DNA from 2 places in the Streptomyces sp. NBC_01198 genome. Region 1 is predicted to be linked to the other one. Evidence: riboswitches for the same ligand, from Rfam matches in the RefSeq annotation. Region 1 holds a riboswitch; the other holds the start of a gene.
The links. A riboswitch is a leader RNA that binds a small molecule or an ion and turns the genes downstream of it on or off. The one in region 1 is predicted to bind glycine.
Positions count from the first base shown of each region.

Region 2: linked by a shared signal. The riboswitch ahead of gcvT (glycine cleavage system aminomethyltransferase GcvT) and the one ahead of gcvP (aminomethyl-transferring glycine dehydrogenase) in region 1 are both predicted to bind glycine.

Region 1 is NZ_CP108568.1:7,335,336-7,340,489, forward strand. Features, by position in the region: gene OG702_RS32790 (bifunctional nuclease family protein) at 25-498, shown strand; gene OG702_RS32795 (MerR family transcriptional regulator) at 816-1,367, shown strand; gene OG702_RS32800 (DNA polymerase IV) at 1,505-2,875, shown strand; gene OG702_RS32805 (PRC-barrel domain-containing protein) at 2,906-3,298, opposite strand; glycine riboswitch at 3,420-3,529, shown strand; glycine riboswitch at 3,530-3,652, shown strand; gene gcvP (aminomethyl-transferring glycine dehydrogenase) at 3,713-5,154, shown strand, end outside.
Region 2 is NZ_CP108568.1:2,352,649-2,357,802, forward strand. Features, by position in the region: gene OG702_RS10440 (DUF885 family protein) at 20-1,531, shown strand; gene OG702_RS10445 (enhanced serine sensitivity protein SseB C-terminal domain-containing protein) at 1,563-2,375, opposite strand; gene OG702_RS10450 (enhanced serine sensitivity protein SseB) at 2,500-3,249, opposite strand; glycine riboswitch at 3,381-3,483, shown strand; glycine riboswitch at 3,484-3,599, shown strand; gene gcvT (glycine cleavage system aminomethyltransferase GcvT) at 3,660-4,814, shown strand; gene gcvH (glycine cleavage system protein GcvH) at 4,904-5,154, shown strand, end outside.

The DNA of each region.
Region 1 (5,154 bases):
GCGGGCACGTCCTAGGGTTGACGTGTGAACGAGCTCGATGTTGTGGGTGTCCGGGTGGAAATGCCCTCCAATCAACCGATCGTGCTCCTGCGTGAAGTGGGAGGCGACCGGTACCTGCCCATCTGGATCGGGCCGGGCGAGGCCACCGCCATCGCCTTCGCGCAGCAGGGAATGACACCTGCGCGACCGCTGACGCACGACCTCTTCAAGGATGTGCTCGAAGCTGTGGGGCAGACGCTCACCGAGGTCCGCATCACCGACCTGCGGGAAGGTGTCTTCTACGCCGAGCTGGTCTTCGCCAGCGGCGTGGAGGTCAGCGCCCGCCCGTCGGACGCCATAGCGCTCGCGTTGCGCACCGGTACGCCGATCTACGGCAGTGACGGTGTGCTGGACGACGCGGGGATCGCGATCCCGGACGAGCAGGAGGACGAAGTGGAGAAATTCCGCGAATTCCTCGATCAGATCTCGCCGGAGGATTTCGGCACCAGCAACCAGTGATCCGGCGCGGGCCCGGCTGTGCGCCGGGCCGGCCCGGCGGGCCGACCGATCGGCACGGCCGGCTGGGCAAGCTTGCCCTGTGAGGCCATTCGGGGAGCCGTTCCCGGTGCCGATCACATCAAACCACTCGTGGGGTCAATTTCACTCGGCGTGCCGAGTGTGGCGATCGTTGACGCACCCCGAGTGACTGCCTACCGTCGAAGTGGAAAGTCCCGTGGCACGTGCACGCGGTGTTCGGGACGTGAGGGACGGAGGGCGGCGTGAGAAGCACCGGCGACGGTTCGGCGGTCGGCGGCCCCTATCCGCCCTTGGGGGCACTGGCCCGCGCCGCGGAACCGGGGACGGCGGGACCGGCACCCGTCGGCGACCCCGAGCCGGAGCAGGTCGGCTATCGCGGCCCCACGGCCTGCGCGGCCACCGGCATCACCTACCGCCAGCTCGACTACTGGGCGCGGACGGGCCTGGTCGAGCCCAGCGTCCGCCCGGCGTACGGCTCGGGCACCCAGCGGCTCTACAGCTTCCGCGACGTGGTCGTGCTCAAGATCGTCAAGCGGCTGCTCGACACCGGTGTGGCCCTGCAGAACATCCGGACGGCGGTACGCCACCTGCGCTCGGTGGGCCCGGCCGAACTGGCCAGGATGACCCTGATGAGCGACGGCGCCACCGTGTACGAGTGCACCTCGCCCGCGGAGGTGGTCGACCTGCTCCAGGGCGGCCAGGGGGTCTTCGGGATCGCCGTCGGCGTGGTCTGGCGGGACGTGGAGAGCTCGCTGTCCGAGCTGCACGGCGAGCGGGTGGACACCGGCGAGACGCTGGTCGGCCACAATCCGGCGGACGAGCTGGCCAGGCGGCGCAACCGGGCGGTCTGAGCCGCCCGCGGCGGGACGCCGACGTGCGCGGCGGCCGGTGACGTGGCCGCGCCGGTGGCCGCTGCCGGGGGCTCCGGCGGACGCCGTGCCGTACAGGTGTACGGCGATTGTCGGCGGTGTGCGGCACGATCGGTGGTGTGAGAAGTACGCCGACCATCCTCCATCTGGACATGGACGCGTTCTTCGCCGCGGTCGAGCAGGCGTCCAAGCCGAGCCTGCGGGGCAAGCCGGTGGTGGTCGGCGGGCTCGGACCCCGCGGCGTGGTGGCGACCGCGTCCTACGAGGCGCGCGTGCACGGCGTGCACTCGGCGATGGCCATGGCGCACGCCCGGCGGCTGTGCCCCAACGCCGCCTATCTCCTGCCGCGCTTCGGCGTCTACCGGCGGATCAGCGACACCGTGATGGCCCTGCTCTGCGAGGTGTCGCCGCTGATAGAGCCGCTGAGCCTGGACGAGGCCTTCGTCGACCTGGAGGCCGGCGACCTGGCCGGCGACCCGCGGGCGGTCGCCGAGCGGCTGCGGGCCGACATCATGGCCGCGACCGGGCTGACCGCCTCGGTCGGCCTGGCCGGCTCCAAACTGCTCGCCAAGATCGCCTCCGAGCAGGCCAAGCCGGACGGCCTGGTGGTGGTCGAGCCGGGCACCGAGCGCGCGCTGCTCGACCCGCTTCCGGTACGCACCCTGTGGGGCGTCGGCCCGGCGACCGCCGAGCACCTGCGGCGGGCCGGCATCCTCACCGTCGCCGAGATCGCGCAGGCCGGTGAGCCCGAGCTGGTCCGGCTGCTCGGCAAGGCGCACGGCAGCTCGCTGCACGCGATGGCCGCAGGCCTCGACAACCGACCGGTGGTCGCCGACCGGGACGTGAAGTCCATCTCCGTCGAGGACACCTTCGACACCGACCTGACCGACCGGGCCCGGGTGCGGTACGAGATCGACCGGCTCGCCGACCGCTGCGCCCAGCGGCTGCGCGGTGCAGGCCGCTCCGGGCGGACGGTGGTGGTGAAGATCCGGCGGTACGACTTCTCGACCCTCACCCGCTCCGAGACGCTGCGGGCGCCCACCGACGACCCGGCCGTGGTCAAGGAGACCGCCCGCAGGCTCGCCGAGGCCGTGGACACCACCGGCGGGGTGCGGCTGCTCGGCGTCGGCGTGTCCGGACTGGCCGACTTCACCCAGGAGGACCTCTTCGCCCAGGCCGCCCAGACCCGCCGCGAATCCGGCCCCGGCGCCGAGCCCGACAAGGACGCCCCTCCGGAGCTCCCGGTCACCCCGCCGCCGGAACCGGAGCAGGCCCACCGCTGGCTGCCGGGCCAGGACGTCGAACACGCCGAACACGGTCCCGGCTGGGTCCAGGGCAGCGGGGTCGGCCGGGTGACCATCCGTTTCGAGGTGCCCTCGGACGCGGTGCCCGGCCGGGTGCGGACCTTCCCGGTCGACGACCCCGCATTGTCCAGGTCCGAGCCGATCCCGCTGACCGGCCGCCCGACCCCGGCCGGCCATGCCGGCTGAGCGGCCCCGCGCCCGATCCGGGCTGCCGCGCTAGGTGCTGTCGCCCGGCCGCGGGTCGCCGCCGGCCAACTCGCCGAAGTCGCGCGGCGGTCCGTCGCCTGCCTCCGCGACCGGCACCTGCATGCCGTAGTGGTGGTAGAGCTGCAGCTCCTGCTCCGGCGACAGGTGCCGCCCCACGCCGAAGTCCGGTGCGTCCCTGATCAGCGACTTCTCGTACGGCACCCGCAGACCGTCGTCCACCACCTCGCTCGGCTCCAGCGGCACGAACGCGTCGCGGCTGAAGAAACCGGTCCGCACCGCCGCCCACTCCGGCGTACCGGTCGCGTCGTCCAGATACACCTCGTCCACCGTGCCGATCTTCGCGCCGTCGCGGTCGAAGGCGCGGCGGCCGATGAGGCTTCGCGGATCGATGTCGGTCTGCACGGTCCCTCCAACCAAAGACGACAGCTGTTGGTACCACCAAAAGCCACATCAGGGGTGATGTCGACCGGAATGTCGGACCGGCGGCCCCCCGGAAGGCGCTGGTAGGCTGGACAACGGCTGCAGACCCCGTGCGGGAGAGTCCTTCGAGAGCGTGCCGCAGTGGCATCTCGGAGGCGCCGAAGGAGCAAATCCTCCCCGGAATCTCTCAGGCATCCGTACCGCAGGGGCGAGGTCACTCTGGAAAGCAGGACCCGCCCCGTGAGCACCGTTCGTGGGACAGGTCTTCACCGAAGGTGAAAGCCGTCCCGTGCAGGGGCGGTGAAGCTCTCAGGTACTGATGACAGAGGGGGAGGCCGTACGGGTGCCCGCGCCGGGTACCCCCGAAGGTCGTCGCTGACCAGGAGGCCTCCGCAGATGACTGATCCGACCCCCCGCCGCACCCCGCTCGCCGACCTCGAAGCGGGCCTGCCCTTCGCGCGCCGCCACATCGGCCCGGACGCCGCGGACCAGGCCAAGATGCTCGCCCAGGTGGGTTACGGCTCGCTCGACGAGCTCACCGACGCGGCCGTACCGGACACCATCAAGAGCGCCGCCGCCCTCGCGCTGCCCGCCGCCCGCACCGAGGCGGAGGTGCTGGCCGAACTGCGTGCGCTGGCCGACCGCAACCAGGTGCTCGCCCCGATGATCGGCCTGGGGTACTACGGCACCTTCACCCCGCCGGTGATCCTGCGCAACGTCCTGGAGAATCCGGCCTGGTACACGGCCTACACGCCCTACCAGCCGGAGATCTCGCAGGGCCGGCTCGAAGCCCTGATCAACTTCCAGACCGTCGTCGCCGACCTCACCGGCCTGCCCACCTCCGGCGCCTCCCTGCTGGACGAGAGCACCGCCGCGGCCGAGGCGATGGCGCTGTCCCGGCGGGTCGGCAAGGTGAAGGACGGCGTCTTCCTGGTCGACGCCGACACCTTCCCGCAGACCACCGCCGTGATCGGGACGCGGGCCGAGCCGGCCGGCGTCGAGGTCGTGGTGGCCGACCTGACCCACGGCATCCCCGCCGAGGTCGCCGAGCGCGGCGTCTTCGGCGTGCTGCTGCAGTACCCCGGTGCCTCCGGAGCCGTACGCGACCTAAGGCCGGTCATCGAGCGGGCGCACGAGCTGGGCGCGGTCGTCACGGTGGCCGCGGACCTGCTGGCGCTGACCCTGCTCACCTCGCCCGGCGCGCTCGGCGCGGACATCGCGGTCGGCACCACCCAGCGCTTCGGCGTCCCCATGGGCTTCGGCGGGCCGCACGCGGGATACATGGCGGTGCGCGAGGCCTACGCCCGCAACCTGCCCGGACGCCTCGTCGGGGTCTCGGTCGACGCCGACGGCGACACCGCCTACCGGCTGGCGCTGCAGACCCGCGAGCAGCACATCCGCCGGGAGAAGGCCACCAGCAACATCTGCACCGCACAGGTGCTGCTCGCCGTGATGGCCGGGATGTACGCGGTCTACCACGGCCCCGAGGGCCTGGCGCAGATCGCCCGCCGTACCCACCGCTACGCGGCCGTGCTGGCCGCGGGGCTGCGGGCGGCCGGTGTGGAGATCGTCCACGAGGGTTACTTCGACACGCTCACCGCCCGGGTGCCGGGCCGGGCCGCCGAGGTGGTCGCCGCGGCCCGCGCCGCCGGCGTGAACCTGCGGCAGACCGACGCCGACCTGGTCGGCATCGCCTGCGACGAGACCACGAACCGCGCCGCGCTGACCGCCGTGCTGGCCGCCTTCGGCGCCACCGGCGACATCGACGTCGACGCGCTCGACGAGGCGGCGCCGGACGCGCTGCCCACCGCCCTGGCGCGTACCGAGGCCTACCTGAC
Region 2 (5,154 bases), 5.0 Mb from region 1:
TCGACGCTACGGTCGGGGGATGGATGATCGGCTTCGCGCGGTGTGCGACCTGATGATGCCCACCGTCCGCGAGATGGCCGGGCTGCACGAGTACGACGGGCGCGTGCAGGACCTCTCCCCCGACGGGATACGCCGCGCCCTGGGCGCGGTCGACAGCGCGAAGCACGCCTCCGCGCCGCTCGACGATCCGCACGACGAGGCGCACCTGGCGGTCTTCGAGGACTCCCTGCGGGTGCAGTACGGGGACCTCGAACTGCACAGGCGCGACCCGTACCCGCATCTGTCGAATCTCGAACTCGCCTGTTACGACCGGGAGTACGCCTCCCGTAAGGTACGTGCCGCCGCCCGCCGTGAACATCTGGCGCAGTGGCCCGACGCGGTGGACGCGGCGCTGGCCTCACTCGACCGGGTGAGCGCGCCGGTCGCCACCGCCCTGCTCGGCTCGGCTCACGGGCTGGCCGCCGGGCTCGACTCCGACCAGGGCGCCACCGAAGCCGCGGCGCTGGCCGCGCACGGCCGGCTGATCGCCCATCTTGAGCGCGCGGCCCTGGACGGCGACCCCGACCCGCGGCTCGGCGGCACCGCCCTGGCCGCGCTGATGGGCGCGCCCGAGGGCCTGCGGGTCGACCTCACGGCGCTGTCCGAGGCCGCGGACAAGGAACGCGTACGGCTGGGCCAGCTGCTGGCCGACTCCTGCCGGGCGCTGGACCGGAACCGGTCGGTCGACGAGCTGATCCCCGAACTGCTCGCCGACCACCCCGGCGCCGACGACGTCATCCCGGCCGCGGCCCGGCTCACCGAGGAGGTCATCGCCTTCACCCGCCAGCGCAGGCTGGCGCCGTATCTGGACGGCGAGTGCCTGGTCGGGCCGGCTCCGCCGTCCCGCCGCTGGGCGATGGCGATGATGACCTGGGCGGGGCCAGGAGAGCCGGAGTCGCCGTCCTGGTACCACGTGACCCCGCCGGAGCCGGACTGGCCCGCGCAGGAGCGGGAGGAGTGGCTGACGGTCTTCAGCCGGACGAGCCTGCCATCGATCACCGTGCACGAGGTCGCCCCCGGCCACTTCGCCCACGGGCGCGCCCTGCGGCACGCGACCAGCCCGGTGCGACGGGTCCTGCACAGCCTGTCCTTCTGCGAGGGGTGGGCGCACTACGTGGAGGAGGTCTGCATGGACGAGGGCTTCCGTGCCCGCGACCCGCGGTTCGCCATCGGCGTCGCCCTCGAGGCGCTGGTCAGGGTGACCCGGCTGACCTGCGCGATCGGGATGCACACCGGCGCAATGGATGTCGCCGAGGCCGCCAGGCTCTTCATGCGGCACGCCCACCTGGCCCCGGCCGGGGCGGCGTCCGAGGCCAGGCGCGGCACTTTCGACGCCGGCTACGGCCGCTACACATGGGGCAAGCTGGAGATCCAGCGGACCCGTGCCCGCGCGGAGCGCGACCCGTCCTTCACGGTCCCGGACTTCCACGCCCGCCTGCTGGCGCTGGGCGCCCCGCCCCTCGGCCTGCTGGACGCCGCCGTCGCCGCCTGAGCGGCCCCGCACCGCCCGGCGGCCCCGAGCGTCAGTAGGTGCGCGGCGGCGGGCCCCAACCGGCAGGCCCGGAGAAGGCCTCGCGGTCGAAGAACGGCTGAGCGTTGGCCCGCAGCCACATCGCGACCGGGTCGTAGGCGTCGGCCATCGCGACGGTCGAGACCGGGAGCCCCTCGGGCACACCGGCCACCGCCTGCTGCATCATCAGCCGGACCGACTCGACGGCCTGCGGCGAGGAGTCGTAGACCTCGACGCCGATCGCCAGGTAGGGCTCGCCCAGGGCCGGCTGGACCCACGCCTGGCGCAGCGCGCGCACCGCCTGCGTGCGGTGCGCGGCCTTGGCGAGCAGGGCGTAGAACTGCGGGATCTGCAGCGAGGGTTCGCCGATCTGCAGCGGGCCGGCGGGCAGCAGGTCCAGGCCGCCGGCGACCCGGCGCAGGTCGGGCCAGGGGATGCCGACGCCGCCGCCGTTCGCGTGCGGGTTGAGCCAGAGCCCGCAGTGGTCGGGGAAGAGGGTCAGCGCGATGTCCCGCCCCGAGACGATCTCGTGGTCGCGGTTCCAGCCGCTGGCGGCCAGTTCCCTGGGCGAGGTGCAGCACGGCGCGTAGCGCTGCCCGCCGACCTCCATGGACGCGTACTGGGCGTCGGGCGCTCCGGGTGCGCCCTGCCAGAGCAGCATCCATACCTGGCCGTCGGCGAGCGACCCGAGCAGGTTCTCGTATGCGTCGAAGCGGCCGGGCGCCACCTGGAGCAGCATCTGCTCCACATGGCCGGCCGCCGCGCCGCCTTGCGCGCCCGCGATCACGTCGGACCGCCCCTTTCCCGTCGTTCGGTGTCCCGCCATCAAACCAGGTCGACTGTTCCCGGTGGAATGCTGACCGACTCAACCGGCGCCGGTTAAATGGCACCTATACGCCGGGTATACGCAAGCGTCCCGCCCGGTGGGCGAGTTGGGCCGCGGCGCGGTGTCAGTCCCGGCTGTAGAACGGCCGCACGACCTCCAGCATCCAGTCCCCGACCGGGTCCTGGGCGATGTCGAGCAGGATCAGGTGGACCGGCCAGGGCAGCGGGGCAGCGCCCAGGGCGCGGCCGAGCGCGTCCATGGCGGCGGCCCGGTCCTGGTCCTGCCAGCGGTCGAGTTCCACGCCGACGAAGAGCGCGGGCGGCTCCTCCTCCACCGAGGCCATGGCGCGGCGGGCGCTGAGCACCACCGGGGTGACGGCGTATTCGGCGGCGGCGACGGCCAGGAAGTCGACGGGCTCCTCGTCGGGGGCGGGCTCCCAGAGCCGCACCCGGGCGCCGCTGGGGACCTGCTCTCCGTACGCGCCGGTCCGCTCCGTGCGGCACAGCTCAGCGACGGCGGCGGGCGGTAGCGGCACCCCGACGGCGCCGCCGGGGTTGACGGCGATGCCGACCAGCGGGGGCAGCCCGCGGGCGAACTCGCGTACCGGCGCCACCGTGCAGGACATGCCGTCGGCGGCCTGCCGGAACTGCTGCTCGGAGCTGAAGACCGGCACATAGGGCGCGCCGCCCAGGTCGACGGTGGGCAGGTCGAGGCCTTCGGGGCCGGGCGGGCCGCCGTTGGGCAGCGGTACCCAGACATGGGAGCGGCCGAGGACCTCCAGCAGCCGGGGGGTCGCCGAGGGATTGCCGAGGCTCGCCGAGAGCACTTCCTCCAGCTCGTTCGCCGGCCATATGTACGGTGCCGGATTCTCCATGTCCACCCTTGTCCGCGCTTGTGCCACTGCCGGCGGCCGTGTCCTGCCGGGAAACAGTAGCGGCTGAGCGTCCTGGACGCCCCGGCATGCAATGATGGCGGGGCAACTCGACAAACTGCATACCGGCCGTTGGAGGCCGCGCGGGAGAGTTCCGGCCCCCTCGGTGAGGGGGCGGGGCGCCGAAGGAGCAAGTCCTCCCTTGAATCTCTCAGGCACAGATACCGCGCGGGCGAGGCAGATCTGAAAAGCGGGCGGGCCGCCGTCACCGGCCCCCGCCCCACCCAAGGTGCAAACCGCGGCCCCCAGGGGTCACGGTGAACCTCTCAGGTTCCGATGACAGATGGGGAGGCCGGGGTCAGTGCCCCGGCCGCCGTACGTGTCCCCGTCCGCCGCCTTTGGGAGCCCTTTCGATGAGCGAAACGTCGAACCAGCCGCTAAGCGCACCGCCCGCCGCGTCGCCCCGCCGTACCGCCCTGGACGCGGTGCACCGCGCCCTGGGTGCGACCATGACCGACTTCGCCGGCTGGGACATGCCGCTGCGCTACGGCAGCGAGCGCGACGAGCACCAGGCCGTACGCACCAGGGCCGGGCTCTTCGACCTGTCGCACATGGGCGAGATCAGCGTGACCGGTCCGCAGGCCGGGCAGGCGCTGGACCACGCGCTGGTCGGCCATCTGTCGGCGCTCGCGGTCGGCAAGGCCCGCTACACGATGATCTGCGCACCGGACGGCGGCATCCTGGACGACCTGATCGTCTACCGGCTGGCCGAGGAGCACTATCTGATCGTCGCGAACGCCTCCAACGCGCAGACGGTGCTCGACACCGTCTCCCTGCGTGCGGTGGACTTCGACGCGCAGGTGACCGACGACCGGGACGCGTACGCCCTGCTGGCCGTCCAGGGCCCGGCGGCGCCCGGCATCCTCAAGGCGCTCACGGACGCCGACCTCGACGGGCTGCGCTACTACGCGGGGCTGCCGGGGACCGTCGCGGGGGTCTCCGCGCTGATCGCCAGGACGGGCTACACGGGCGAGGACGGCTTCGAGCTGTTCGTGGACCCGGCCGACGCCGAGCAGCTGTGGCAGGAACTGCTGGCGGCGGGCGCCGGCGACGGGCTCGTACCGTGCGGGCTGTCCTGCCGCGACACCCTGCGCCTGGAGGCCGGGATGCCGCTGTACGGCCACGAGCTGACCGCGAAGGTCACGCCCTTCGACGCGGGGCTCGGGCGGGTGGTCAAGTTCGACAAGCCCGGTGACTTCGTCGGCCGGGAGGCGCTGACGGCTGCCGCGGCCAGGGCCGCGGACGTCCCGCCGCGCAAGCTGGTCGGGCTGGTCGCCGAGGGCCGCCGGGTGCCGCGCGCCGGCTTCCCCGTCACCGACGCGTCCGGCGCGGTGATCGGCGAGGTCACCTCGGGCGCGCCCTCGCCCACCCTCGGCGTGCCGATCGCCATGGCCTACGTGGACACCGCGCACGCCGCGCCGGGCACGGAGGGGGTCGCGGTCGACATCCGGGGCAGCCGGGAGCCGTACCGTGTGGTGGCCCTGCCCTTCTACCAGCGCGAGCGCTGAGCCCCCGAGGTTTTCCACAGACACCGGGTTGTCCACAGGCGGCCGCGTCTACCCCGCCATCACCTCTTCGCATCCGGGAGAATTCCGTCATGAGCATCAATCCTGAGCAGCTGCGTTACAGCAAGGAGCACGAGTGGCTCACCGCCTCCGAGGACGGCGTCTCGACCGTCGGCATCACCTCGCACGCCGCCGACGCGCTCGGTGACGTGGTCTACGTCCAGCTCCCCGAGGTCGGCGCGACGGTCGCGGCGGGCGAGAGCTGCGGCGAGCTGGAGTCCACCAAGTCCGTCAGCGAGCTGTACTCCCCGGTGTCCGGCGAGGTCACCGAGGTCAACCAGGA